Regions from separate parts of the Streptomyces sp. NPDC096132 genome, predicted to be linked through region 3. Evidence: riboswitches for the same ligand, from Rfam matches in the RefSeq annotation. Region 3 holds a riboswitch; each other region holds the start of a gene.
What was found. A riboswitch is a leader RNA that binds a small molecule or an ion and turns the genes downstream of it on or off. The one in region 3 is predicted to bind cyclic di-AMP.
Positions count from the first base shown of each region.

Region 1: another riboswitch for cyclic di-AMP. It lies ahead of ACIRF9_RS37410 (C40 family peptidase); the one in region 3 lies ahead of ACIRF9_RS12575 (M23 family metallopeptidase).
Region 2: another riboswitch for cyclic di-AMP. It lies ahead of ACIRF9_RS14200 (NlpC/P60 family protein); the one in region 3 lies ahead of ACIRF9_RS12575 (M23 family metallopeptidase).

Region 1 is NZ_JBIWGA010000021.1:14,551-23,881, reverse strand. Features, by position in the region: gene ACIRF9_RS37450 (LuxR C-terminal-related transcriptional regulator) at 1-1,313, shown strand, start outside; gene bioD (dethiobiotin synthase) at 1,310-2,026, opposite strand; gene ACIRF9_RS37440 (adenosylmethionine--8-amino-7-oxononanoate transaminase) at 2,029-3,318, opposite strand; gene bioB (biotin synthase BioB) at 3,311-4,525, opposite strand; gene ACIRF9_RS37430 (8-amino-7-oxononanoate synthase) at 4,674-5,801, shown strand; gene ACIRF9_RS37425 (DUF397 domain-containing protein) at 5,876-6,109, opposite strand; gene ACIRF9_RS37420 (helix-turn-helix domain-containing protein) at 6,119-6,979, opposite strand; gene ACIRF9_RS37415 (ATP-binding protein) at 7,193-7,672, shown strand; gene ACIRF9_RS37410 (C40 family peptidase) at 7,717-8,190, opposite strand; cyclic di-AMP (ydaO/yuaA leader) riboswitch at 8,194-8,396, opposite strand; gene ACIRF9_RS37405 (hypothetical protein) at 8,746-9,054, opposite strand; gene ACIRF9_RS37400 (ATP-dependent Clp protease proteolytic subunit) at 9,062-9,331, opposite strand, start outside.
Region 2 is NZ_JBIWGA010000005.1:223,635-232,965, forward strand. Features, by position in the region: gene ACIRF9_RS14175 (PspC domain-containing protein) at 1-924, shown strand, start outside; gene ACIRF9_RS14180 (LuxR C-terminal-related transcriptional regulator) at 921-1,667, shown strand; gene ACIRF9_RS14185 (NlpC/P60 family protein) at 1,750-2,823, opposite strand; gene ACIRF9_RS14190 (hypothetical protein) at 3,322-3,675, shown strand; gene ACIRF9_RS14195 (tellurite resistance/C4-dicarboxylate transporter family protein) at 3,653-4,696, opposite strand; gene ACIRF9_RS14200 (NlpC/P60 family protein) at 4,846-5,994, opposite strand; cyclic di-AMP (ydaO/yuaA leader) riboswitch at 6,002-6,175, opposite strand; gene pcrA (DNA helicase PcrA) at 6,409-8,904, shown strand; gene ACIRF9_RS14210 (M23 family metallopeptidase) at 8,965-9,331, opposite strand, start outside.
Region 3 is NZ_JBIWGA010000004.1:437,950-447,280, reverse strand. Features, by position in the region: gene ACIRF9_RS12595 (CobW family GTP-binding protein) at 100-1,161, shown strand; gene ACIRF9_RS12590 (DNA topoisomerase (ATP-hydrolyzing) subunit A) at 1,158-3,611, opposite strand; gene ACIRF9_RS12585 (M16 family metallopeptidase) at 3,994-5,343, shown strand; gene ACIRF9_RS12580 (M16 family metallopeptidase) at 5,340-6,728, shown strand; cyclic di-AMP (ydaO/yuaA leader) riboswitch at 6,953-7,119, shown strand; gene ACIRF9_RS12575 (M23 family metallopeptidase) at 7,133-7,876, shown strand; gene ACIRF9_RS12570 (GntR family transcriptional regulator) at 8,065-8,760, shown strand; gene ACIRF9_RS12565 (HPr family phosphocarrier protein) at 8,977-9,258, opposite strand.

The DNA of each region.
Region 1 (9,331 bases), on a different contig from region 3:
CCCCACCGTCCCTCCCGCTCGTCGAGCACCTCCTCGCCCGTGCCACCGAAGCCGCCGTCTACACGGGCGACCTGCGTCGATGTAGGGAAGCCATGGTCCTGGCGCGGCGGTCGGGGGTCGCGGCGCCGGGAGTGCTCGGGGGGATCGCCGCCGCCGTCGACGGGCGGTACGAGGACGCCCGTGACCTGCTGGAGGCGACCGCGGGGCGGTGCGGTCCGGGCGGTGACCCCACCCTTCTGCTGCACGCCGGCATCGCCGCCCTGATGCTCGGCGACCACACCCGCGCCGCCACCGCCACCGTCCGGGCAGCGGCCGCCGCCCGGTCCCACGGCCTCACCGCGACCGTGTCCCAGGCGATGGAGTTCCGCGCCTACGCCGACTTCTGGACCGGCCGCCCCCGCGCCGCCGAGACGGCCGCCCTGGACGCGCTACGGCAGGCGTACGCCACCGGACAGGACAACGGCGCCTGCCATCTGCAGGCCGCCCTCGCGATGTTCGCCGCGCTCACCGGCGACGGCGACCTGTGCCGCGAGCGCGCCGACGCCGCCCGCTCCTACGCCCTCGCGCACGGCCTCGGCCTGCCCGCCGCCCTCGCCCAGTGGGCGCTCGCCTTCCTCGACCTGGGCGCCGGACGCTTCGGCGCCGCCGCGGCCCGGCTGCGCGCCCTCGCCGCCTTCGGCCCCGGGCACGGCCACCGCGCCATCCGCCACCTGGCCACCCCGCACTACGTCGAGGCCGCCGTCCGGGCCGGCGACACCCGGATCGCCCGGGCCGCGCACGCGGACTACGACCGCTGGGCCCGTGCCGTCCGCAGCCCCGACGACCTCGCCCTCAGCGCCCGCTGCCGGGCCCTGCTCACTCCCGGCGCCGACGCCGTCGAGCACTACCGCACGGCCCTCGACCTGCACACGGACGGCACCCGCGCCTTCGAACGCGCCCGCACCGAACTGCTGTTCGGTAGCGCCCTGCGCAGGCTGCGCCACCGCGCCGAGGCCCGCGACCGGCTGCACAGCGCCCGGGAGGCCTTCGAGTCCTTCGGCGCCCCGCACTGCGCCGAGGCGGCCCGCGCCGAACTCCGCGCCCTGGGCGCCCCCGCCACCCCGGCCCACGGCACCGACACCCCCACCACCCGTCTGACCGCCCAGCAGCTCATGGTCGCCCGCATGGCCGCCGAGGGCGCCACGAACCGCGAGATCGCCGCCCGCCTCGCCCTCAGCCCCCGCACCATCGACCACCACCTGCGCGGCGTCTTCACCCGCCTCGGCATCCGCTCCCGCATCGAACTGGTACGGCTGCTGGCGGAGGCCGACTAGGACGCCGCCCCCTCCCGGAAGGCCTCCGCCTCCCACGTTCCGTCCAGTCGCGGCGCCAGCCAACCCGGCGCCGCCGTACGGAACTCGGCGGGCGGGAGCGCACCCACCCCCATCGGCAGGGCCCCCAGCAGCGGGGCCCCGGCGACGTCCGGCAGGTCCGTGACGTTGCAGCGCATCGCCAGATCCGGTGAGTCGGGCCAGCCGCCGATCACGACGCCCAGCAACTCCACGCCACGCGAGCGCAGTTCACGGGACGTGAGTTCCGTGGTGTTCAGCGTGCCCAGGCCCGCCGAGGCCACCACCAGCACCGGCGCCCGCAGCGCCTGGGCCGCGTCGGCCAGCGTCCCGCCCGCCTCGTCGAACCGTACGAGCAGCCCGCCGGCCCCCTCGACGAGCACCAGGTCGTGCGCGGCGGCCAGCTTCTGCGCGGCCTCCACGACGTCGTACGGCCGCACCGGCGGCAGGCCCGCCCGCCGGGCCGCCGTCGCCGGGGCCAGCGGTTCGGGATAGCGGGCGATCTCGGCCGTCGTCACCGCGCCCGCGAGCCGCGCGACCTCGTCGGCGTCCCCGCGCTCGTCCGGCCGTACGCCGGTCTGCGCGGCCTTCAGCACGGCCACCGAGCGGCCCGCCGCGAGCGCCGAGGCGGCGACGGCCGCGGTGGTGACGGTCTTGCCGACCTCCGTACCCGTCCCCGTGATCACCAGGATCGGCATGTTCATCCCTCCCGCGCCGCGGCGCACACCGCGCGCGCGATCCGTGCCACGTCCGCGTCGCCCGTGACGTACGGCGGCATCGTGTAGACCAGGTCGCGGAACGGCCGCAGCCAGACGCCCTCCCGGACGGCCGCCGCCGTGGCGGCCTTCATGTCCACCGCGTGATCGAGCTGTACGACGCCGATCGCGCCGAGGACGCGGACGTCCCGCACCCCGGGAATCTCCGTCGCCGCCGCAAGCCCGTCCCGCAGTCCCGCCTCGATCCGCTTGACCTCCGCGAGCCAGTCCTGACCGAGCAGCAGCCCGATCGAGGCACAGGCCACGGCGGCGGCGAGGGGGTTGCCCATGAACGTCGGTCCGTGGGCGAGGACCGGCACTTCGCCGCGCGAGATGCCGTCGGCCACCCGGGCGGTGCACAGGGTCGCGGCCATCGTCAGGTAACCGCCGGTCAGCGCCTTGCCCACACACATCACGTCCGGCGTCACCGCCGCGTGCCCCGCCGCGAACAGCGCGCCCGTGCGCCCGAACCCGGTCGCGATCTCGTCGAACACCAGCAGCACGTCGTGCGCGTCGCACGCCTCGCGCAGCACCCGCAGATAGGCGGGGGAGTGGAAGCGCATGCCGCCCGCGCCCTGCACCACCGGCTCCACGATCACCGCGGCCAGTTCGTCCGCGTGCCGCTCGATCGCCGCGCGCAATTGCTCCGCGTACGCCTCCTCGTAGTCGACCGGAGGCGGGTCCACGAAGACCTGACGGGGCAGCACCCCGCTCCACAGCTCGTGCATCCCGCCCTCGGGGTCGCACACGGACATCGGCTGCCAGGTGTCGCCGTGATAGCCACCGCGCCAGGTCAGCAGCCGCTGCTTGCCGGGACGGCCCAGCGAGCGCCAGTACTGCAGACACATCTTCACCGCGACCTCGACCGACACCGAACCGGAGTCGGCGAGGAAGACGTGATCGAGGCCCTCGGGCGACATGTCGACAAGGAGCTTCGCCAGCCGCACGGCGGGCTCGTGCGTGAGCCCGCCGAACATCACATGGCTCATCCGCCCGAGCTGCTCGCGCGCGGCCTCGTTCAGCACCGGATGGTTGTAGCCGTGGATCGCCGACCACCAGGACGACATGCCGTCGACCAGCTCGCCCGAGCCGTCGGCCAGGCGCAGCCTGACCCCGCTCGCCGACTCCACGACGAGCGGGTCGACGCGGCCGGGCATCGGACCGTACGGATGCCAGACGTGCCGCCGGTCCAGCTCCAGCAGCTCGGGCACGCTCAGGGAGGGCAGCTCAGGCATTGGGCGCGAGGTCGGTGCCGGCGCCGCGGCGGCGTACGGCGACCAGGTCCGTACGGGGCTCGGCGGCGGTCGCCGTGGCGACGGAACCGCACACACCGCCCCCCTCGTGGGACCCGCAGCCCCCGGCGTCCTCGGCGTGGGACCCGCAGCCCGAACCGCAGCCGGCCTCGGCGTGCGAGCCGCAGCCGCCCCCGCCCACGGCCACCCGGTGCTCCGGCAGCGTGACCTCGCCCGCGCCCTCCACCTCGAAGCCCGCGTCCGCGATCATCTCCAGGTCGGCCTTGCCGGCCTGGCCCTCGGTCGTCAGGTAGTCGCCGAGGAAGATCGAGTTGGCCAGGTGCAGCGCGAGCGGCTGCATCGTGCGCAGATGGACCTCGCGGCCGCCGGCGATGCGCACCTCGACGTCCGGGCAGACGAACCGGACCATCGCCAGGATCCGCAGACAGCGCTGCGGGGTGAGGTTCCACTCCTTGGCCAGCGGCGTGCCCTCGACCGGGATGAGGAAGTTGACCGGCACCGAGTCCGGGTCCAGCGCGCGCAGCGAGTAGACCACGTCGACCAGGTCCTCGTCGCTCTCGCCCATGCCGGCGATCAGGCCCGAGCAGGCCGACAGGCCCGCCGCGTGCGCCTTGGTGACGGTGTCCACCCGGTCGGCGTACGTGTGGGTGGTCGTGATGTCCCCGTACGTCGACTCGGACGTGTTGAGGTTGTGGTTGTAGGCGTCCGCGCCCGCCTCGCGCAGCCGTTCGGCCTGGCCGTCGGAGAGCAGGCCCAGACAGGCGCACACCTCGACGCCCTCGTTCTGGTCCTTGATGGCCTTGATGGTCTCGGAGACCCGGTCCACGTCACGGTCCGTCGGACCGCGTCCGGACGCCACCAGACACACCCGCTTGGCCCCGCCCGCGAGCCCGGCCGCGGCCGCCTCGGACGCCTCGTCGGGCTTGAGCCAGGTGTACTTCAGGATCCCGGCGGTGGAGCCGAGCCGCTGCGAGCAGTACGAGCAGTCCTCGGGGCACAGCCCCGACTTGAGGTTGACGAGGTAGTTGAGTTTCACCCGTCGGCCGAACCAGTGCCGGCGCACCTTCCCGGCCGCGGCCACCACGTCCAGCACGTCGTCGTCGGAAGTGGCGAGGACGGCCAGCGCTTCCTCGCGGGTCGGCAGCTCGCGCCGAAGCCCCTTGTCCACCAGCGTGTTCAGCAGGTCCATGAGAGCCGATCCTGTCCTACCGACCCGCCTCGGGCCAAGGTAGGGATCACACAACACACCCGGTTCGACGTGTGGGTATTGCCACACCGTGGGTAGCGATTGCTGCCGCTAGTGTCTGTCCGCTACCTACAAAAGCACCGGAGGACCCATGGCGTTCGGCTGGATCGACGAACAGGCGGAACTGCGCCGCCGGGCCGGACTCGTACGGACGCTGCGCCCCCGCCCGTCCGACTCTCCGCTGCTCGATCTCGCGAGCAACGACTACCTGGGCCTGTCCCGGCACCCGGAGATCACGGAGGGCGCCGCGGCGGCCGCGCGGACCTGGGGCGGCGGCGCGACCGGCTCGCGGCTGGTCACCGGCACCACCGAACTGCACACCGAGCTCGAGCGCGAGCTCGCCGACTTCTGCGGGGTGGAGGCGGCCCTGGTCTTCTCCTCGGGGTACGCCGCCAACCTCGCCGCGGTCACCGCGCTGGCCCCGCACGGCTCCCTGATCGTCTCCGACGCGGGCAACCACGCCTCGCTCATCGACGGCTGCCGGCTGGCCCGGGGCACCACCCAGGTCGTCGCGCACGCCGACCTGGACGCCGTGCGCAAGGCCCTCGGCACGCACGACGGCCCGGCCGTGGCGGTCTCCGACACGGTCTTCTCGGTCGACGGCGACGCCGCCCCGCTGGCCGGACTCGCGGCCGCCTGCCGGGAGCACGGCGCCGGGCTCGTGGTGGACGACGCCCATGGGCTGGGTGTGCTCGGCGACGGCGGGCGCGGTGCCCCGTACGCGGCGGGTCTCGCGGGCGCCGAGGACGTCGTCGTCACGGTGACGCTGTCGAAGTCGCTCGGCAGCCAGGGCGGGGCCGTGCTGGGTCCCGCGCGCGTGATCGACCATCTGGTCAACGCGGCCCGGACGTTCATCTTCGACACCGGACTGGCCCCGGCGGCGGCGGGCGCGGCACTGGCCGCGCTGAGGCTGCTGCGCAGGGAGCCGCAGCGGGCGGCGCGCGCGCGTGCGGTGGCGGCCGAGCTGCACTCCCGGCTGACGGCCGAGGGCCTGGAAGCGGTACGTCCGGACGCCGCGGTCGTCTCCGTGCGTGCGCCGTCCCCGGAGGGGGCCGTGCGATGGGCGGCGGACTGCCGGTCGGCAGGGCTGGCCGTGGGCTGCTTCCGTCCTCCCTCCGTGCCCGACGGCATCTCGCGCCTCAGGCTGACCGCCCGCGCGGACCTCTCCGGGGCCGAGCTGGAACGCGCTGTACGGGTGATCGGGGAGACACGACCATGAGTCGGCGTGACACGGCCGTGGGTCGCCCCTGATGGCGGATGACGGTGATCAGGCGACGGTGTTCGACGCCGTGGTCAGCGGAACGCGGCCGTGAATCCCGACCAGCTCTCGGGGGAGAAGAGCAGGGCGGGCCCGGACGGGTCCTTGGAGTCGCGTACGGCGAGCAGCCCGGCCCAGGGCCCGGAGGCCGGCCGGGCCGTTTCCACGCAGTTGTTCGCTCCCGTGCTGTAGCTGCTGCGCAGCCACCGCACCTCCGGGAGAGCGTGGGGATCGGTGCTGCGGGGTACGTTCCGAGGCAGTGCAGACATGGTGCCTCCCTACGCGCCGTCAGCTATCGCGGCGATGTATTCCAGTGTTTCCTCGGGCGAAAGGGCATGGGCCCGAAGGGCGTTGAAGGCCTCGGTGTAGGCCTCGAGGTCTTCTTTCCGTTCGAGATAGAGGCTACTCGTCAAGTGGTCGAGAACAACCACGTCCAGATCGGAACCGCTCGAAAATGAGAAGATAACGAAAGGGCCGGTCACTCCGATATGGGCGCCGGCCGCGAACGGCAGGACCTGCAAGCGCACTTGGGGCAGCCGGGCCGCCTCCGTCAGCCGAAGAAGCTGACGGGCCATGACCTCGGGGCCGCCCACCTCCCGCCGCAGCACCGCCTCGTCCAGCACCGCGCTCAGCCGCAGCGGCGGCTGCCTGCGCAGGACGTCCTGGCGGGCGATCCGCACCTCCACCAGCGTGTCCAGCTGGTCCTCGTCCGCGCCCTCCACCGCCGCCCGGGTCACGGCGCGCGCGTACTCGGGCGTCTGCAGCAGTCCCGGGACCACGGTCGTCTCCAGCGTGCGCATCGCTCCGGCCTGCGACTCCAGGCTGATGAAGTCCCGGTAGGCGGCCGGCAGGACCCCGCGGTAGGCGTGCCACCAGTGGTCCCGGCCGCCGCTCTCCTCCGAGCCGGCCAACGCCAGCATCAGCTCCCGCAGTTGCGGGTCGGTCACCCCGTAGGCGTCGAGAAGTAACCGTACATCGGCCGGTTTCGTACCACTGGTGCCGGTCTCGATGCGGCTCACCTTGGACTGGTGCCAGCCGACGAGCCGGGCCGCCTCACCGCTGGTGAGCCCCGCCCGGGCGCGCAGACTGCGCAGTTCGGCGCCCAGCTTCCGGCGGCGCACCGCGGGACCGTGCTGCATGGGCTCCTCCTTACTCCTCGGGGGCCGTCCAAAAACGCTCTGCCGTGGCAGAGTTCACCGCATTGGGCGACAGATATATGCATATCTTGGTGGATCGCCACCCGTGACCGGCGCGGTAATGGCAGTCTGGCGAAGAAGCACCAGTCCGGGACCGTACTCGAACCATCCGCAGCGTGTCGGACTCCGGTCCCGTGGGAAAGGGACGAGGTCGCCATGGCAGACCATCTGGAAGCATCCGTCACTCTGCCGAGCGATCCCGCCTCGGTCTCCACGGCCCGCGGCTTCGTGGCCGGCACCCTCGTCGAATGGGGTCTGCCGGCGGACAGCGAGGCGGCCGACACCATCCGGCTGATCGTTTCCGAACTCGCCACCAACGCCGTACAGCACACCTTCGGGCAGTCACCCACCTTCACGGTGTCCCTGGTCCTCGACCGTGACGAACGCCTGCTGATCGGCGTCACCGACAGCCACCCGCGCTTCCCCAAACGACTGCCGGCCGCCGTCCAGCAGGACAACGGCCGAGGCCTGGTGATCATTCGCTGGCTGACCGCCGAGTACGGCGGCAAGCTCAGAGTCCGCCCCACGCGCGAGGGCGGCAAGACGGTCACGGTCGAGCTGCCGTGGACCGTCCCGGCGGAGCCGGTGGCCGGGGCCCTGACCACCCCACCGGCGGGAGAGCTCCCGGGCCGGTGACGACGCGTCAGGGACGCCGTCACCGCCCGGGAGGACAACGGGGGTCAGCGGACCCGGCCGTACCAGACGCTCTTGGTCCAGATCTTCTGCAGCTTCACCACGTCACCGGTCTTCGGCGAGTGCCAGATCTTGCCCTTACCCGCGTAGATCCCGACGTGGTACACGTACGACCCCGAGTGGAAGAACACGAGGTCGCCGGCCTTGCGGTTGGAGGCCGAGATGTGGCGGGTCTTGTTGTACTGCTGCGCCGCCGTACGCGGCAGGGTCTTGCCCGCCTTCTTGTACGAGTACAGCGTGAGACCCGAGCAGTCGAACCTCTTCGGTCCGGTGGCCCCGTACTTGTACGGGGAGCCCTTCTTGGAGGCCGCGACCTGAAGTGCCTTCGTCGCCGGGGTGGCGGCCGCCGCGTCGGAGGCGACCCCGGGGATCACGATCGAGCCGCCCACGGCGGCGATGGCGAAGGCCGAGGCCGTACCGGCCCGGGCCATGAGCGACGGGACACGATTGAGCGCAGTCATGCGCAACCCTTCGTCAACCGCCTGTGAAGGATGACCTGTCGGATTCGGGCTGACAAAGGTGCCCGGCCGCTCGCGCGGCTTCACCCCAAGGGCTGCTCGACCCGGTCATGGCGTGACCGTTCCGGCGACCCGTCGTGCTTGGGTCCTCCACTCCTGCCGATGCACTTCTGTCGACCGGTCAATCCGGGCAGCGGCAGGACTCGGCGTCCGCCCGGACCGCCCCGCCGCTTGTGGCGGGGACTTGTCGTCAGACACGGATCTTGACTCACCGTTGACCAAAAATCCCAACGCAACCGGGGATTTGTGGGGTTACTCACCACTCACCCGTTCGGGTGGACACCCTGATGGGCGATCAGGAGTCAAGGGTGCCAAAGACCCCCCGACCTGCGCCGCTACCCCTTGAGCCGCCCCGGGAAACGGCGCCTTCGGCACAATGCGCGCGCTCGCAAAAGGAGCCGCCGCTCCGCCGAACGGGGGTAACCCGTCTGGTGCGTTTCAACTCCGGCCCGGACGTCGCGTTCGTGACGCGGGCGCTCAGGGCCGGACGACCGTGGGTCAACTGTCGGAGAGCGGAGGCACCGTGACGCGCGCCGTACGGCGCTCCCCGTCCAGCACGCGCAGCGCCCGCGCGAGGGTCGGCGCGTGCAGCTCGCTCTCGCCCCGCTGGTGCATCAGCGTCAGCGCGTCGCGCAGCTCCGCCGCCCTCGCCACCAGCGCCTGGGCGGCCCTCAGCCCGCGGTACGTGTCCCCGTGATGCGCGGGGTTGATCCGCCCGAGCAGGTCCACCACGTCCAGATAACGGTCGATCAGCTCGGCCTCGGCGCGGGTGAGCGCGGGCAGCGGCGGCAGCTCGGGAGGCAGCATCGGCGGCTCACCGCCCACCGCGTCCGCCGGACAGGTCCCGGCGGCTGGGGACGACCCCGTCGATCAGGCCGTACTCCACGGCCCCGGGCGCCGTCAGGATCAGGTCGCGCTCGATGTCCGCGGTCACCTGTCCGGGGCTGCGGCCGGTGTGCCGTACGAGCATCTCCTCCAGCAGGTCCCGGGTGCGGGCCAGCTCATCGGCCTGGATGGCCAGGTCGCTGGCCTGCCCCTCGACCGGTTCGGGCAGCGCCGGCTGCTGGATCACCATCCGGGCGCC
Region 2 (9,331 bases), on a different contig from region 3:
AATGTGAACCTGGGCAGCGGTGCCAAGGCGTATCTGCTGCCCGCCGTGCTCGTCGGCGCGGGGGTCGCCCTCGTCTGGCGCCAGGCGGACAACGCCCGCCGGGCCCGCTGGGTCGAGGTCGGCCGAAGACGCCGCACGCTCACGCTGCTGCGGGCCGGTGCCGGCGTCCTCCTCGTCACCGCCGGCGTCTCCGGCATCTTCGTCCTGCAGGGCTCCGCCGCCCATCTCGACTCGGTCCTGCAGGCGGCGCTCGCCGTGCTCGTCGGCATCACGCTCCTCGCCGGGCCCTACCTGGTCCGGATGACCCAGGACCTCTCCGAGGAGCGCCTGATGCGCATCCGGGCCCAGGAGCGCGCCGAGGTCGCCGCCCACGTCCACGACTCCGTGCTGCACACCCTGACTCTGATCCAGCGCAACGCGGAGAACGCGAGCGAGGTGCGCCGCCTCGCCCGCGCCCAGGAGCGGGACCTGCGCACCTGGCTCTACAAGCCGGAGGGCACGGGCAAGGACGAGGCGGACGAGCCGACCACGGTCGCCGACGCGGTCCGGCGCAACGCCGCCGAGGTCGAGGACAAGCACGGCGTGCCCATCGAGGTCGTGGTCGTGGGCGACTGCCCGCTCGACGAGCGGGTCGGCGCACAGATGCAGGCCGCGCGCGAGGCGATGGTGAACGCCGCCAAGTACGGTGGCGAGGGCGGAGCCGTGCAGGTCTACGCCGAAGTCGAGGGCAGGGCGGTGTTCGTGTCCGTCCGGGACCGCGGCCCCGGCTTCGACCTGGACTCCATACCCGCCGACCGCATGGGCGTTAGAGAATCGATCATCGGCCGCATGGAGCGCAACGGCGGCACGGCGCGGCTGCGGGCGGTCCCGGGCGGCGGCACGGAGGTCGAGCTGGAGATGGAGAGGGTGGAGAAGACGTCATGAGCGACCCGACCGAGACGAACGGAACGGCGGGAGCGGGGGAGGCGGCCGAGCCGGCGCAGACCTCCGGCGAGAGCACGGGCGGGAGGCGCGTGCGGGTGGTCCTCGTCGACGACCACCGTATGTTCCGCACGGGCGTGCAGGCCGAGATCGGCCAGACCGAGCAGACCGGGGTCGAGGTCGTCGGCGAGGCCGCGGACGTCGACCAGGCGGTCACCGTCATCACCGCGACCCGGCCCGAGGTGGTCCTTCTCGACGTCCATCTGCCCGGTGGCGGAGGCGTGGAGGTGCTGCGCCGCTGTGCCTCGCTGATGGCCGACGCCGAGCAGCCGGTGCGCTTCCTCGCCCTGTCCGTGTCGGACGCGGCGGAGGACGTGATCGGGGTGATCCGTGGGGGCGCCCGTGGCTATGTCACCAAGACGATCACGGGTACCGATCTGGTCGACTCCGTCTTCCGGGTGCAGGAGGGGGACGCGGTCTTCTCGCCCCGCCTCGCCGGGTTCGTGCTGGACGCCTTCGCCTCCACCGACGCCCCGCCGGTCGACGAGGACCTCGACCGGCTCACCCAGCGCGAGCGCGAGGTGCTGCGCCTCATCGCCCGGGGCTATGCGTACAAGGAGATCGCCAAGCAGCTGTTCATCTCGGTGAAGACGGTCGAGTCCCATGTCTCCGCGGTGCTCCGCAAACTCCAGCTGTCCAACCGCCACGAGCTGACGCGCTGGGCGACGGCCCGTCGGCTGGTGTGACGGCACGGCCACGGGGCCGATCGCGCGGCCACTGGTCCGACGTCACGCCGGCCGACGGCACGCCCGGAGCCGCGCCCGCCTCTCACACCACCCGCGTCGCCCCCGCGAACGGCATCTCGTCGATGGGGGCGATCCGTACCGGGGCCGACGGGTTCGGGGCGTGGATCATCTGGCCGTTGCCGATGTAGAGGCCGACGTGGGTGATGCCGGAGTAGAAGAACACCAGGTCGCCGGGGAGGAGTTCGGAGCGGGAGACGCGCTGGCCGGCGCCGATCTGGGCGTAGGTGGTGCGGGGGAGGGAGACTCCGGCGGAGCGGTAGGCGGCCTGGACCAGGCCCGAGCAGTCGAAGGCGTCGGGGCCGGTGGCGCCCCAGACATAGGGGCTGCCGAGCTTGGAGTAGGCGAAGGAAACGGCGGCTGCCGCCCGGGAGTTGGGGGCGGCGGTGGTGCCGGGTGCCTGGAGGGTGTCGCGTGCGCCGGAGGAGGCCCGGGAGGCGCGGTCGTCCGAGCCGGTGCCGCCCGTGTCCGCTCCGATGCGGGCCCGTTCCGCCGCCGTCAGCCGGGAGAGCAGGCTGCGGGCCACGTCCAGCTTGTCGGTGATGGTCCTCTTGTGCTTCTTCAGCTCCGCCTGGCGGGCCTTGAGGGAGGACAGTTCGACGCGTGCGGCACCGCGCAGCTGCTCGATCTCGCGCAGTTGCCGGCGGACACGGGTGACGGCGGCCGACTGCCGGTCGCCGGCGCGTTCGGCGAAGGCGGCGCCGTCGAGATATTGGTCGGGGTTGTCGGAGAGCGCCAGTTGCACGGCCGGGTCGAGCCCGGCGTTGCGGTACTGCGCCGCCGCCATCGAGCCCAGCGCCTCCCGCGCGGAGTTGAGTTTCTCCTCCTTGCGCGCCGCCTCGTCCTGCAGCGTCCCCAGACGTTGTTCGGCGGCGGTGGCCGCCTCCTGCGCGCCGTTGTACTTCTCGGTGGCCGCCTCCGCCTCCTGGTACAGCTTGTCCACCTTGGCCTTGACCTGCGCGGCGGTCAGCTGCGGCTCGGCCTGTCCGGTTCCGTCGAAGGCCGTGGCCGTCGCCGCGCCGGCAAGGGCGAGGGTGAACGCCGTACGGGCCGTCTGGCCGCCGAGCGAGCGCTGTCGGGCCTTGCGGTGCGCTGCCACGTGGGACTGCACGTCCTTTCGTACGACCGCTTCGGCCGGGCGGTCGTCGGACGGGCGTCGGACGGACCCACGGCTGTCGGCTGCCCCATCGGCCGTCGAGGGAGCGGACGGACGACCGAGGAGAGCGGCTGACCTGTCCGACGGCGGCCCGCACAGGGGGAGCGGGGCACGCCGCCGGACCTTCTCGGCGGTGGTGGCCGACTGCCGCCCCTGGCCCGGGCGGCGGTGGGGAGCCGGTCACCTGGGGGAGGACGCTAGGCCCGTCTGTGTCGGGTTGGTAACGCGATGTATGGAAATGGCGCGAGTGGACCGGCAGGTGATCGTTTCTGTCGAGGGAGCCGGGTCGGGGGCGTCGGCTTCGCGCGGAGCGGTGACCGATGCGGCGATTCCGGGACACCTCGGCGCGGCAGGCTGCTATGGGACGCATATATGCAAGCCAGGTCACATGGGGAGGGCCGGTGTGGGGGGCACGGGCACGGCTGATTAGCATCCGGCCTCATGGACGTACTCATCCATCTTTTCGTCGGCCTGCACATCATCGGCATCGCCGCGCTCCTGGGCGGCTTCCTCACACAGATGAAGGCGATGGGCCAGGGCACGGCCCGCTTCGTCCCCGCCATGCTGCACGGCGCGGCGACGATGCTGGTCACGGGCGTGATCCTGGTCGGCCTCAATCAGGCCGACGACCAGCCCGTCAACAACATCAAGATCGGTGTGAAGCTGGCGCTGCTGATCGTGATCCTCGGCCTGGTCTATGTGAAGCGGGACGACGAGAAGGTGGACAAGTCGCTGTTCGGCCTGGTCGGCCTGCTGACCGTGGCGAACATCTTCATCGCGGTCCTCTGGACCTGACGGACCGGGTGGATCCCGGGGAGCCGGGGAACCCGGAGGCCGTCACGGACCGGCGGACCATGGCCAGCGCCGCCACGGCGACGGCCAGCCACGCGGCCACCGCGACCCACAGCAGCACCTCCCCGGGCCCCTTGAGGCCCGGGATGCGGACGGCCGCGGCGACGGAGAGCATCGCCGCCGCCGTCACCCCCATCGGGAACACCGTCGCCCATCGCCGGACGTCGTAGCGCAGGCGCGGCCGGAACACCTCGGCGGCGAGCAGTACGGCGTACCAGCACAGCGAGAGCACGAGCAGCGCGACGGTCATCGCGCGCAGGGCGCCCCTGTCGTCGGCGTTCCACAGATACAGCTCCCCGCGGTCGGCGGCGATGAGCCTCGCCCCCGCGAACGCCGAGACGGCGAGTGCCCCGCCCGCGATCCACTGGTCGCCGGCGCCCTCGGTCACCTGCCGCCAGTCGAACAGGGCCAGCATCAGCACGTAGAGCACCAGCCCCAGCCAGAACAGCGCCAGCGCCGTGTACGCCGGCCACGTCATCGCCTCCGCCTTGGCGAGCGTCGCGCCCAGCACCGCGAGCCCCTGGGTGGCCACACAGCACAGGAACACGTCCCCGGGCATCCGCCGTCCCCGGTGCCCCGCGAGATGCCGTACGACCTGCCGTGCGACGCCCGTCAGCAGCACCGGCCACAGCACGGCCGACAGGGCCAGCGACGCCCACGCGAGGGACTGCCAGCCGAGCGCCGAGACCCGTGTGCCGAGGACGGTCGTGGCGGCCACGGCGGTCAGTCCGGCCGGCGTGCCCGCCTCCGCGAGCCACCGCTCGCGCTCCCGCACCAGGCGTACGACGAAGTCCGCGCCCAGCGCCACCCAGGCGGCGCCGGCCAGCGCCAGCGCGACGCGGGACAACGTCTCGTATCCCGCCAGGTGCAGTCCGACGGACAGGATGCCGGTCGCCAGAACGGCGGCCCCGGCCGCCGGCGGACGCTGCGCCCACCAGGCGCGAAGGGAGGAGGAGCCGGGCATGGGGCCGATGCTAAGGAGTGCGGAGCGGCTTGCGCGGGGGCACACGCGCGCGTGGCTGCAAAAAACGGCGCACGCGCGCGTAGTCGCACAAAACGCCTCACGCGCGCGTGCCTCGGTCTGGCCGCGGTACGCCTGCCGCTGTGACTGCCTCAGGCCGGGCGAACCACGCTGTGGATGCCCGACTCTCCGTCGTAGTAGATCGACTCCTCGCGGACGTACGCGCCCGGCTTCGGGGCGTGGATCATCATGCCGTTGCCGATGTAGATGCCGACGTGGCTGACGTCGTCGTAGAAGAAGACCAGGTCGCCGGGCTGGGCGTCGGCGAGGGAGGCGGTGGTGCCGGCGTTCACCTGGTCGTAGGTGGTGCGCGGGAGGGTGACGCCCGCGGCCTTCCAGGCGGCCTGGGTGAGGCCGGAGCAGTCGTAGGAGTCGGGGCCGGTGGCGCCCCAGACGTACGGCTTGCCGATCTGCGCGCGGGCGAAGGCGAGCGCCTTCTCGGCCTTGGTGGCGTACGACGAGTCCGTGCCGGACGACGAGGAGCCGGTCGTCTCGGAGGTGTCGGCGCTCTGCTGCTGGGCGGCCGCTTCGGCGGCCTGCTGCTGGGCGAGCTCCGCCGCCTTGCGCGCGGCCTCCTCCTGCTTCCGCTTCTCGATCGCCGCCAGCCGCGCCTTCTCCTGGGCCGTCAGCTGCGACAGCAGCTCGCGCGCGTCGCCGAGCTTCTGCTGGACCGTGGCCTTGGCGGTCTTCAGATCGCTCTGCGTGTCGGTGAGCGCCGAGAGGCTCTCGGTGGCCTCCTGCCGCTTCTTCATCGTCGCCGACTGCTCGGTGAAGTAGTCGTCGACCGCGCCCTTCTGGCGGTCGGTCAGCCGGCTCATCAGCTGCGTCTGGTCGAAGTAGTCCTGCGGGGAGTCGGCCAGCAGGAAGGTCGCCGTGTCGGGGGCGGAGGCGCCGGTGCGGTACTGGGCCGCGGCGAAGGAACCCAGCTCCTCCCGTGCCTCGTTGAGCTTCTGGGTGCGCTGGGCGACGTCGTCGAGGAGCGTGTCGACGCGCTTGCGCTGCTTGGTCGTCTTCTCCTTGGCGGCGTTGTACTTCTCGGTCGCCGACTCCGCCTGGCGGTAGAGGTCGTCGACCTTCTTCTCGACCTCCTCCAGGCTCGGCTTGCCGTCGTCGGCGGGGGCGGCGTTGGCCGACTGGGAGAGCAGGGCCACGGACGTGAGGGCGGCGGTGGCGAGGGCGGGCGTGCGTATGCCTGCCACGCGGGTGCCCGGGAAGCGCGGCTTGCGGTGCTGCGACGCCAAGGGAGGCGACTCCTTCCATCGTCCGCCTACCGGGTTAGCTGTCGGGTTCGGGCGGATGGTTCGGAAGGGCGCCCTACGGCCCTGCCCCACTGGGCGGTCGGGCCGATTCACCCCGGGGAATCGGTGGGTCCCCGGCTCCGGCTGCCGCACAAGGGCGCACCGGACTCGGCGGAGGCCGCGCGGCCCGGCGAGGTTCGCCGGTGGGGATCCGTGGAGGCCTGCCCGGCACGGTAGCCAACTCGTGTGGCCCCTGTGAAGGTTGATGGGCGATATGCCCGATACATTTTCGTTACCTTGAGCAAAGCTCATCCATGGGATCACATGCTGTGATACGGCCGCCTCGGAAGGTGAGGGTGGGCATGTTTCCCGGGACGGCTCCGCGTTGTCAGTGGGGCACCCTAGACTCGGAGAGCGATGAGCAGCCTCTTTGACGACAGCTTCCTGGCGGACCTCCAGGGCCCTCGCGGCCACGACGAGGAGCCCCCGCCGCCGCCCGAGGACGATCACGCTCCGGAGTCGGTTCCGGACGATCTGTTCGGCGGGAAGTTCGACGTGCCCCCGGACCGCGATGCCTACTACCGCGACGGCGCCCCGCGCCCGGCGATCGACGCGGCGGCGCTCCTGGAGGGGCTCAACGACAACCAGCGCGCGGCCGTCGTCCACGCCGGTACCCCCCTGCTCATCGTCGCCGGCGCCGGCTCCGGCAAGACCCGCGTGCTCACCCACCGCATCGCCCACCTCCTCGCCGAGCGGAACGTGCATCCGGGCCAGATCCTCGCGATCACCTTCACCAACAAGGCCGCGGGCGAGATGAAGGAGCGCGTCGAGCAGCTCGTCGGCCCGCGCGCCAACGCGATGTGGGTGATGACCTTCCACAGCGCGTGCGTGCGCATCCTGCGCCGCGAGAGCAAGAAGCTGGGCTTCACGTCCTCCTTCTCGATCTACGACGCCGCCGACTCCAAGCGCCTGATGGCCCTGGTCTGCCGCGACCTGGACCTCGACCCCAAGCGCTTCCCGCCGAAGTCCTTCAGCGCCAAGATCAGCAACCTGAAGAACGAGCTGATCGACGAGGAGGACTTCGCCGCCCAGGCCGCCGACGGCTTCGAGAAGACCCTCGCCCAGGCCTACGCGATGTACCAGTCCCGGCTGCGCGAGGCGAACGCCCTCGACTTCGACGACCTGATCATGACGACGGTCAACCTGCTGCGCGCGTTCCCGGACGTCGCCGAGCACTACCGCCGCCGCTTCCGTCATGTCCTCGTCGACGAGTACCAGGACACCAACCACGCCCAGTACGCCCTGGTCAGGGAGCTGGTCGGCACCTTTGAGCACCCGGTCGACGTACCCCCCAGCGAGTACGACGTGCCGCCCGCCGAGCTGTGCGTCGTGGGTGACGCCGACCAGTCGATCTACGCCTTCCGGGGCGCGACGATCCGCAACATCCTCCAGTTCGAGGAGGACTACCCGGACGCGACGACGATCCTGCTCGAGCAGAACTACCGCTCCACGCAGACGATCCTCTCCGCCGCCAACGCGGTCATCGAGCGCAACGAGTCCCGCCGCCCCAAGAACCTGTGGACCAACGCGGGCGCGGGCGCGCGCATCACCGGCTATGTCGCCGACACCGAGCACGACGAGGCCCAGTTCGTCGCCGACGAGATAGACCGACTGACCGACGCGAGCGACGCGAAGGCCGGTGACGTCGCCGTCTTCTACCGCACCAACGCCCAGTCCCGTGTCTTCGAAGAGGTCTTCATCCGCGTCGGCCTGCCCTACAAGGTCGTCGGCGGCGTCCGCTTCTACGAGCGCAAGGAGGTCCGGGACGTCCTGGCCTACCTGCGGGTCATCGCCAACCCGGAGGACTCCGTCCCGCTGCGCCGCATCCTCAACGTCCCCAAGCGCGGCATCGGCGACCGCGCGGAGGCGATGATCGACGCCCTCTCCCAGCGGGAGAAGATCAGCTTCCCGCAGGCGCTGAAGCGCGTCGACGAGGCGTACGGCATGGCCGCGCGGTCGACGAACGCCGTGAAGCGGTTCAACGCCCTGATGGAGGAGCTCCGTACGATCGTCGAGTCCGGCGCAGGCCCCGCGACCGTCCTGGAGGCCGTGCTGGAACGCACCGGCTACCTCGCCGAGTTGCAGGCCTCCACCGACCCGCAGGACGAGACCCGTATCGAGAACCTCCAGGAACTCGCCGCCGTGGCACTGGAGTTCGAGCAGGAGGCCGGCGAGGGAGAGGGTGCGGCCCCCGTCGGGCTCGCCGCCTTCCTGGAGCGGGTCGCGCTCGTCGCGGACTCCGACCAGATCCCCGACGAGGACGAGGAGGGCTCCGGCGTCATCACCCTGATGACCCTGCACACCGCCAAGGGCCTGGAGTTCCCGGTCGTCTTCCTCACCGGCATGGAGGACGGCGTGTTCCCGCACATGCGCGCCCTCGGCCAGACCAAGGAGCTGGAGGAGGAGCGCCGCCTGGCCTACGTCGGCATCACACGCGCGCGGGAGCGGCTCTACCTCACGCGGTCCGCGATGCGCAGCGCCTGGGGGCAGCCGTCGTACAACCCGCCGTCCCGGTTCCTGGAGGAGATCCCGCCCACGCATGTGGACTGGAAGCGGACGGGGGCGACCGCGCCTGTGTCCTCCGGTCCGGTCTCCGCCGTCGCCGCCTCGCTGTCCTCGTCCCGCTCGCGTTCCTCGGCCGCCGGCGCGTCCGGTTTCGCGACCCGCCGGGGCGCGGCGGAGAAGCCGGTGGTCGCGCTGGCCGTCGGCGACCGCGTCACCCACGACCAGTTCGGGCTCGGCACGGTCGTCGGCGTGAAGGGGACGGGCGCGAACGCGGAGGCGACGATCGACTTCGGGGACGCCAAGCCGAAGCGGCTGCTGCTGCGGTACGCGCCGGTGGAGAAGCTCTGAGACCTCGCGCATGAGCCCCCGCTTCCACAGCGGGGGCTCACGGCAGGGCGGGGTCGGGTTCTACGTCGGGTCGAGCCCGTGGCTGCGCAGCCACGGCAGCGGGTCTATGGCCGAACCGCCGGCCGGCCGGACCTCGAAGTGCAGGTGCGGGCCGGTGGAGTTGCCCGAGTTGCCGGAGTACGCGATCGGATCGCCGGCCTTCACGGTCGTACCGGAGGCGACGCGGTAGCTGGAGAGGTGGCAGTACCAGGTCTCCGTGCCGTCCTTCGACGTCACGATCATCATGTTGCCGTAGGCGCTGTTCCACTGCGTCCGTACGGTGCCGTCGGTCGCCGCCATCACGGTCGTGCCGTACGAGACCGGGAAGTCGATGCCGGTGTGCTGGGACATCCAGTTGACGCCGGCCTGGCCGAAGTAGGCGCTGAGC
Region 3 (9,331 bases):
TGGGGATTCTCATGGCTCGTATCCTGGGGCGCGTTCCATCCGCGTACGCGCTCCGGAGCCGTGAGCCGGAGTACGCGCAGGTGTCAGAGAGGTCGCACGGTGACGCAGAGCCGCAGTCCGCAGCAGATCCCGGTCGTCGTACTCGCCGGATTCCTCGGCTCCGGCAAGACGACCCTCCTGAACCATCTCCTCCACCGCAGCGGAGGCAGCCGGATCGGTGCGATCGTCAACGACTTCGGGGCGATCGAGATCGACGCCATGGCGGTGGCCGGCGCGCTCGGCGACTCCACCGTCTCCCTCGGCAACGGCTGTCTGTGCTGTGCCGTCGACGCAAGTGAGCTGGACGTCTACCTCGAGCGGCTCGCGAACCCGGCCACGGGCATCGATGTCGTCGTCATCGAGGCCAGCGGCCTCGCCGAGCCCCAGGAGCTGGTGCGGATGCTGCTCGCCAGCGAGCACCCGGGGATCATGTACGGCGGCCTCGTCGAGGTCGTCGACGCCGCCGAGTTCGACGAGACGCGCGCGAAGCACCCCGAGATCGACCGGCATCTCGCGCTCGCCGATCTGGTCGTGGTGAACAAACTGGACCGGGCCGCCGACGGTGAGCGGGTCCTCGCGCTCGTCCGGTCTCTCGTCGACCGCGCCGCGGTCGTGCCCGCCTCCTACGGCCGGATCGATCCGGAGTTCCTCTTCGACTGCAAACCGAGCGAGGAGCGCATCGGGCAGCTGTCCTTCGACGACCTGCATGTGCACGACGAGGGCGAGGAGCACGCCGAGCACCTGCACTCCGGCTACGACAGCCTCTCCTTCACCTCCGAAACGTCCATGGACCCACGCCGGTTGATGCAGTTCCTCGACAGCCGGCCGGAAGGGCTGTACCGGATCAAGGGGTACGTCGACTTCGGGGCGTACGACGAGCGCAACCGCTACTCCGTGCACGCCGTGGGGCGCTTCCTGCGGTTCCGTCCGGAGCCTTGGGCCGCCGGCCCCCGCCTCACCCAGCTCGTCCTCATCGGCTCCGGGATCGACGCACCCGCCCTCGGGAAGGAACTGGAGGCGTGCAAGAGCGACGCCCCACACGCCGACGAGCACGGCATGTGGGGCGTCCTGCGCTACGTACAGGATCCGGATGACGAGCAGGACCCCGGGGAAGCGGCCTAGACCGGCCCCGCGACCACGCCCACCGTCTTCGCCAGGGAAACGCCCGAGCCGTCGCGGCGGGGGTCCATCTCCGGCAGTTCGGCGGGCAGGCCGTTCTTCTGGGCGGCCTTCACCGGGGTGGCGCCCGCCCAGGCGAAGGACAGGCAGTCCTCGCCCTTCAGGAAGCGCTGGCAGCGCACACCGCCGGTGGCGCGCCCCTTGCGCGGGTACTGGTCGAACGGGGTCAGCTTGGCGGTCGTCTGGACGGAGTCGTCCAGTGTGCCGCGCGAGCCCGCGACCGTGAAGACGACCGCGTCCGCCGCCGGGTCCACCGCCGTGAACGAGATCACCTTCGCGCCGTCGGTGAGCTTGATGCCCGCCATGCCGCCCGCCGGACGGCCCTGCGGGCGCACCTGGGAGGCCTGGTACCGCAGCAGCTGGGCGTCGTCGGTGATGAAGACCAGGTCCTCCTCGCCGGTGCGCAGCTCGACCGCGCCGACGATCCGGTCGCCCTCCTTGAGGGTGATGACCTCCAGCTCCTCCTTGTTGGACGGATAGTCGGGCACCACCCGCTTGACCACACCCTGTTCCGTGCCGAGAGCCAGACCCGGCGACGACTCGTCGAGCGTGATGAGGCAGACCACCGTCTCGTCGCCCTCCAGGGAGACGAACTCCGACAGCGGGGCACCGCCCGAGAGGTTCGGAGCCGCGGCTGTGTCCGGGAGCTGCGGCAGGTCGACGACGTTGATCCGCAGCAGCCGGCCCGTCGAGGTGACCGCGCCGATCTCCCCGCGCGCGGTGGCCGGCACCGCCGAGACGATCACGTCGTGCTTGACGCGCTTGCCGTCACCCTCCGCGAACGGCTCGCCGTTCGCCGTGCGGGCCAGCAGGCCCGTGGACGACAGCAGGACCCGGCACGGGTCGTCCGCGACCTGCAGCGGTACGGCGGCGGCCGGGGCCCCGGAGGACTCCAGCAGGACCGTACGCCGCTCGGTGCCGAACTTCTTGGCGACCGCGGCCAGTTCGGACGAGACCAGCTTGCGCAGCTCCGCGTCCGAGTCCAGGATCCGGGTCAGCTCCGCGATCTCCGCGTTGAGCTTCTCCTTCTCCGCCTCCAGCTCGATGCGGTCGAACTTGGTGAGGCGGCGCAGCGGGGTGTCGAGGATGTACTGGGTCTGGATCTCCGAGAGCGAGAAACGCTCCATCAGGCGCTGCTTCGCCTCCGCGCTGTTCTCGCTGGAGCGGATCAGCCGGATGACCTCGTCGATGTCGACGAGCGCCGTCAGCAGGCCCTCCACCAGGTGCAGCCGGTCACGGCGCTTGCCGCGGCGGAACTCGCTGCGCCGGCGGACCACGTCGAAGCGGTGGTCGAGATAGACCTCCAGGAGCTCCTTCAGGCCCAGCGTCAGCGGCTGGCCGTCCACCAGCGCCACGTTGTTGATGCCGAAGGACTCCTCCATCGGCGTCAGCTTGTACAGCTGCTCCAGGACCGCCTCCGGCACGAAGCCGTTCTTGATCTCGATGACCAGGCGCAGGCCGTGCGCTCGGTCGGTGAGGTCCTTGACGTCGGCGATGCCCTGGATCTTCTTCGAACCGACCAGGTCCTTGATCTTGGCGATGACCTTCTCGGGGCCGACCGTGAACGGCAGCTCCGTGACGACCAGGCCCTTGCGGCGGGCCGTCACCGTCTCCACCGTGACCGTGGCGCGGATCTTGAAGGTGCCGCGGCCCGTCTCGTAGGCGTCGCGGACGCCGGAGAGGCCGACGATCCGGCCGCCGGTGGGCAGGTCGGGGCCCGGGACGTACTTCATCAGGGCTTCCAGATCCGCGTTCGGGTAGCGGATCAGATGGCGGGCGGCCGCGATGACCTCGCCGAGGTTGTGCGGCGGCATGTTCGTGGCCATACCAACGGCGATCCCGGACGCGCCGTTGACCAGCAGGTTCGGGAAGGCGGCGGGCAGCGCCACCGGCTCCTGCTCCTGGCCGTCGTAGTTCGGCGCGAAGTCGACGGTGTCCTCGTCGATCGACTCCGTCATCAGGCTCGTCGCCTCGGCCTGGCGGCACTCGGTGTACCGCATGGCGGCCGGCGGGTCGTCGTTGCCCAGCGAGCCGAAGTTGCCGTGGCCGTCGACCAGCGGCACGCGCATGGAGAAGGGCTGCGCCATGCGCACCAGGGCGTCGTAGATCGACGAGTCGCCGTGCGGGTGCAGCTTGCCCATGACCTCGCCGACCACGCGCGCGCACTTCACATAGCCGCGCTCGGGGCGCAGGCCCATCTCGCTCATCTGGTAGACGATGCGGCGGTGCACCGGCTTGAGGCCGTCGCGGGCGTCCGGCAGGGCTCGGGAGTAGATGACCGAGTACGCGTACTCGAGGAAGGAGCCCTGCATCTCGTCGACGACGTCGATGTCGAGGATCCGCTCCTCGTACGAGTCGTCGGGCGGCGGGGTCTTCGTGCTGCGGCGGGCCATCGCTGCCGGCTCCTTGCTGAAGCGTGTGACGGTATCTGACGCGGACCATTGTGGACCGTGGCACTGACAAGCCGGGCTCAGGACCCGGTTTCGGCCGCGGGCCCGGCGCGGGTGGGCGGTCCGTGGCGGCCGCCCGGCCCGGTGCGGGGATGCCCGGCCCGTGCGGGGGCCCGGCCCGGCGGGGCCGCCCTCCCATGATTGCCGCAGGGTACGCCATCCCCCGCCCGAGCCCCTCTCCCGGCTTTCCCTGTGCTCCCGGTTTCTCGCTCTCGGCGTACGACCTCCGGGAACTTCGCCGACCGACCGCACGCTTGCATACAGTGACAGGACCGGCAGGAAACACGCGGTTTCCACGACCGCGTCCGCGATCGGAAGGACGTACATGCCCATGGGTCACACGGCCACAGACCAGGCAGGCACCGGGGGCCTGACAGCGACCGAGCACCGCCTGGCCAACGGCCTGCGCGTGGTGCTCTCCGAGGACCACCTGACCCCCGTCGCGGCGGTGTGCCTCTGGTACGACGTCGGCTCACGCCACGAAGTCAAGGGCCGTACCGGCCTGGCTCACCTTTTCGAGCACCTGATGTTCCAGGGTTCCGCGCAGGTCAAGGGCAACGGCCACTTCGAGCTGGTCCAGGGCGCCGGCGGCTCGCTCAACGGCACCACCAGTTTCGAGCGCACCAACTACTTCGAGACCATGCCCGCCCACCAGCTGGAGCTCGCCCTCTGGCTGGAGGCCGACCGCATGGGCTCCCTGCTGGCGGCCCTGGACGACGAGTCCATGGAGAACCAGCGCGACGTCGTGAAGAACGAGCGCCGTCAGCGCTACGACAACGTGCCCTACGGCACCGCCTTCGAGAAGCTGACCGCCCTCGCCTACCCGGACGGCCACCCGTACCACCACACGCCGATCGGTTCCATGGCCGACCTGGACGCGGCGACCCTGGAGGACGCGCGCACGTTCTTCCGCACGTACTACGCGCCCAACAACGCCGTCCTGTCGGTCGTCGGCGACATCGACCCGCAGCAGACACTCGCCTGGATCGAGAAGTACTTCGGCTCCATCCCCTCCCACGACGGCAAGCAGGAGCCGCGCGACGGCTCGCTGCCCGACGTCATCGGCGAGCAACTGCGCGAGGTCGTCGAGGAGGAGGTCCCGGCCCGTGCCCTGATGGCCGCGTACCGTCTGCCGAACGACGGCACGCGCGCGTGCGACGCGGTCGACCTGGCGCTCACCGTCCTCGGCGGCGGCGAGTCCTCCCGCCTCTACAACCGGCTGGTGCGGCGCGACCGTACGGCCGTCGCGGCCGGCTTCGGGCTGCTGCGGCTCGCCGGGGCGCCCTCCCTCGGCTGGCTGGACGTGAAGACGTCCGGGGACGTCGAGGTGCCCGTCATCGAGGCCGCCATCGACGAGGAGCTCGCCCGGTTCGCCGAGGAGGGTCCCACCGCCGAGGAAATGGAGCGCGCCCAGGCCCAGTTGGAGCGCGAGTGGCTCGACCGGCTCGGCACCGTCGCCGGCCGCGCCGACGAACTGTGCCGGTTCGCCGTCCTGTTCGGCGACCCGCAGCTCGCCCTCACCGCCGTCCAGCGCGTGCTGGAGGTGACGCCCGAGGAGGTGCGGGAGGTCGCCAAGGCCCGCCTGCGCCCCGACAACCGCGCGGTGCTCGTCTACGAGCCGACCGCTCCCGAAGCCCCCGCCGACCAGGACGAGAACGAGGAGGCGGCTCAGTGAGCGAGCTCGCCACGATGGACTTCCACCCCCAGCCCCGGGCGGGCGAGGCCAAGCCGTGGGCGTTCCCGGCGCCCGAGCGCGGCACGCTGGACAACGGCCTGACCGTCCTGCACTGCCACCGCCCCGGCCAGCAGGTCGTCGCCGTCGAGGTCCTCCTCGACGCCCCCCTGGACGCCGAACCGGCCGGCCTGGACGGTGTCGCCACGATCATGGCGCGGGCCTTCTCCGAGGGCACCGACAAGCACTCCGCCGAGGAGTTCGCCGCCGAGCTGGAGCGCTGCGGCGCCACCCTCGACGCCCACGCCGACCACCCCGGCGTCCGGCTCAGCCTGGAGGTGCCCGCCTCCCGCCTGGCCAAGGCGCTCGGCCTGCTCGCCGACGCCCTGCGCGCGCCCGCGTTCGCCGACAGCGAGGTCGAGCGCCTCGTCCGCAACCGCCTGGACGAGATCCCGCACGAGCTGGCCAACCCCTCCCGCCGCGCCGCCAAGGAGCTCTCCAAGGAGCTGTTCCCGGCGAGCGCGCGCATGTCGCGCCCGCGCCAGGGCACCGCGGAGACCGTCGAGAAGATCGACTCCGCCGCCGTACGGGCCTTCTACGAGAGGCACGTCCGGCCGGCCACGGCCAACGCCGTGGTCGTCGGCGACCTCACGGGCGTCGACCTGGCCGCGCTCCTCGGCGACACCCTGGGCGCCTGGACGGGCTCCCCGGCCCAGCCGTCGCCCGTCCGGCCGGTGACCGCCGACGACACCGGCCGCGTCGTCATCGTGGACCGTCCCGGCGCCGTCCAGACGCAGCTGCTCATCGGCCGGATCGGTGCCGACCGGCACGCGCGCGTGTGGGCCGCCCAGGTCCTCGGCACGTACTGCCTCGGCGGCACCCTCACCTCCCGCCTGGACCGCGTCCTGCGCGAGGAGAAGGGCTACACGTACGGGGTGCGCGCCTTCGGGCAGGTCCTCAGGTCCGCCCCGGACGGCTCGGGCGCCGCGATGCTCGCCATCAGCGGCTCCGTAGACACGCCGAACACCGGTCCCGCCCTGGACGACCTGTGGAAGGTGCTGCGCACCCTCGCCGCGGAGGGCCTGACGGACGCCGAGCGGGACGTCGCCGTGCAGAACCTCGTCGGGGTGGCGCCGCTCAAGTACGAGACCGCGGCGGCCGTCGCGAGCACGCTGGCCGACCAGGTCGAGCAGTACCTGCCCGACGACTACCAGGCCACGCTGTACCAGCAGCTCGCCGCGACCGGCACGGTCGAGGCCACCGCGGCGGCCGTGAGCGCCTTCCCGGTGGACCGTCTGGTGACCGTGCTCGTCGGTGACGCCGCCCAGATCAAGGAGGCCGTCGAGGCGCTCGGCATCGGCGAGGTGAAGGTCGTGCCGGCGGAGTAGTCACCACCGGGCGGCGGCCAACGGCACGCGCGCGTAGGGGCCCTGGTGGACCGCAAGGCCACCAGGGCCTCAACGCGTCGGCAAGATGTCCGAATTGGTGCGGAGGTTGCCTGTCTGCCCTGTGGGATGCGCTACAAAAACCGGGATCCGTTTGAGGATTCAAAGCGGCCCCGCATAGCTTCGTGCGGGCTGTTCGTCAGGCAGTGCGCCGCATCCGCGGCACCGGACAGTCATCGCCGAGTCCCCGTACGGCGCGAGCCAGGGGAGCCGGGGACCCACTTGTGAAGTCCCTGGGGTGAATCGGACGCCCGCGCGCCAGCGAGGGGGTCCGTAGGAGACCTTCCTGCTCCGAACCCGTCAGCTAACCCGGTAGGCGAGAGGGAAGGAAAGGACCGCTCAACTTCATGGCGTACACCTGCGCCACCGGGAAGCACCGCCGGCCCAGCCGGATGCAGCGCACCACCGCCCGCGCGGCGGGTATCGCGGCGCTGACCACCACCGGTGTCATGGCCACCGTCTCCTCCGCCCCGGCCTTCGCGGCCGAGCCCACTCCCGAGGAGACCGGGCTGATCCCCGTCGTCACCGCCGGCGAGGCCGTCGCCGAGCAGATCGACGACCAGGTCGCCGTGCAGAAGAGGGCCGCCTTCGAGGAGGCCGCGCGCGAGGCCGCCGCCAAGAAGGCCGCGGAGGAGCGCGAGGCACGCGTGCGTGCGGCCCGTGAGGCCGAGCGCAAGCGTCTGAACGCCTTCGTGCCGCCGATCACCGGTTCCTACGTCTCCACCGGCTACCACGCCAGCAGCTCCCTGTGGTCCTCCGGCAGCCACACCGGCATCGACTTCCACGCCGCCAGCGGCACCTCCGTGCACGCGGTCGGCCTGGGCACGGTCGTCGAGGCGGGCTGGGGCGGTTCGTACGGCAACCAGATCGTCATCAAGATGAACGACGGCACGTACACCCAGTACGGTCACCTGTCCTCCATCGGTGTCTCGGTGGGCCAGCAGGTCACCCCGGGGCAGCAGATCGGCCTCTCGGGCGCGACCGGCAACGTCACCGGCCCGCATCTGCACTTCGAGGCCCGTACGACCGCGGAGTACGGCTCGGACATCGATCCGGTCGCCTACCTCCGCCAGCACGGCGTGAACGTCTGACGACACACGGCGACAGATCGTCCAGCCCCGGCCCACCAGGCCGGGGCTTTCGCCGTTTCCGGCACCCCGCTGTCCAAAAAATATCCCTGGATTCCGGTCCGCCATCGGAAATTCCGGCTCATTGCAATAGAGTCACGGAACACACGTCAATCGTCGACGTTTCACGGGGATTAATGCGGAGGTCGGTCATGCGTATTCCGGCGCACTCGGTGTGCACGGCCATCCGGGACGACATCGTCGCGGGTGTCTACGAGCGCGGCAGCCGCCTCACCGAGGAACTCCTCGCCCGCCGCTACGGCGTTTCCCGTGTCCCCGTCCGGGAGGCGCTGCGCACCCTGGAGGCCGAGGGCTTCGTCGTCACCCGGCGGCACGCGGGCGCGTGCGTCGCCGAGCCGACCGAGCAGGAGGCGGCCGACCTGCTGGAGATGCGCATGCTCCTGGAGCCGCTCGGTGCGGCCCGGGCCGCCCAGCGCCGCACCGAGGCCCATCTGAAGGTGCTGCGCGGTCTCGTCCGGCTGGGCCAGGAGCGGGCCAGGAGGGGCAACAGCGAGGATCTGCGCTCCCTGGGCGGCTGGTTCCACGAAACGCTCGCCCAGGCCTCCGGAAGCCCCGCCCTGACGTCGATGCTGACCCAGCTGCGCCACAAGATCGCCTGGATGTACACCGTGGAGGCGCCGGTCAACCCCGTGGAGTCCTGGGCCGAGCACGGCGCGATCGTGGACGCGGTGGCGCGCGGCGACCAGGAGCGCGCCCGGACGGTCACGGCGCTGCACACCGAGCGGGCGACCGTCGCGCACCGGCTGCGGTTCGCCGGCGGCGCGGACCGCGCCGACCGTGTGAGGACTTCGCAACCTCCCGTAAACATGACGGGCCTGCGGCATTAACACGGGGGCCGTATACAAAGAAGGGATATTCGGCGGAGAGGTATTTTCGCTGCCCTTTTCCTGGCGCGCCCGGAATTCTCGCCGGCGCGCCCTTCGCGTGCCCGGGGACGGGTTTCCGGTTATGCCGCCGGTAATTCCACGGCGCCGCCACGAAAACCTGTGCGAAAAACGGCGAAGCCGCGCCACCGGGAGCGGTGACGCGGCTTCGTGTGCGACTCAGACGGTCTCGGGGAGCTCCTCGAGACCCTCGGCGACCAGCTTCGCCAGCCGGTCGAGGGCGATGTCCGCGCCCTCGGCGTCGGAGGCGAGGACGATCTCCTCGCCACCCTGGGCGCCGAGGCCGAGGACGGCCAGCATGGAGGCCGCGTTGACGGGGTTGCCGTCAGCCTTGGCGATCGTCACCGGGACGCCTGCGGCCGTGGCGGCTCGGACGAAGATGGAGGCGGGGCGGGCGTGGAGGCCCTCGGCCCAGCCGACGTTGACGCGGCGCTCAGCCATGTGTTGCTGCCCTTCGGTTTCCAGGTTGTCTAGACCAGTGTTCCACACGTGAAGCACGGGAGGAACGGGTCGT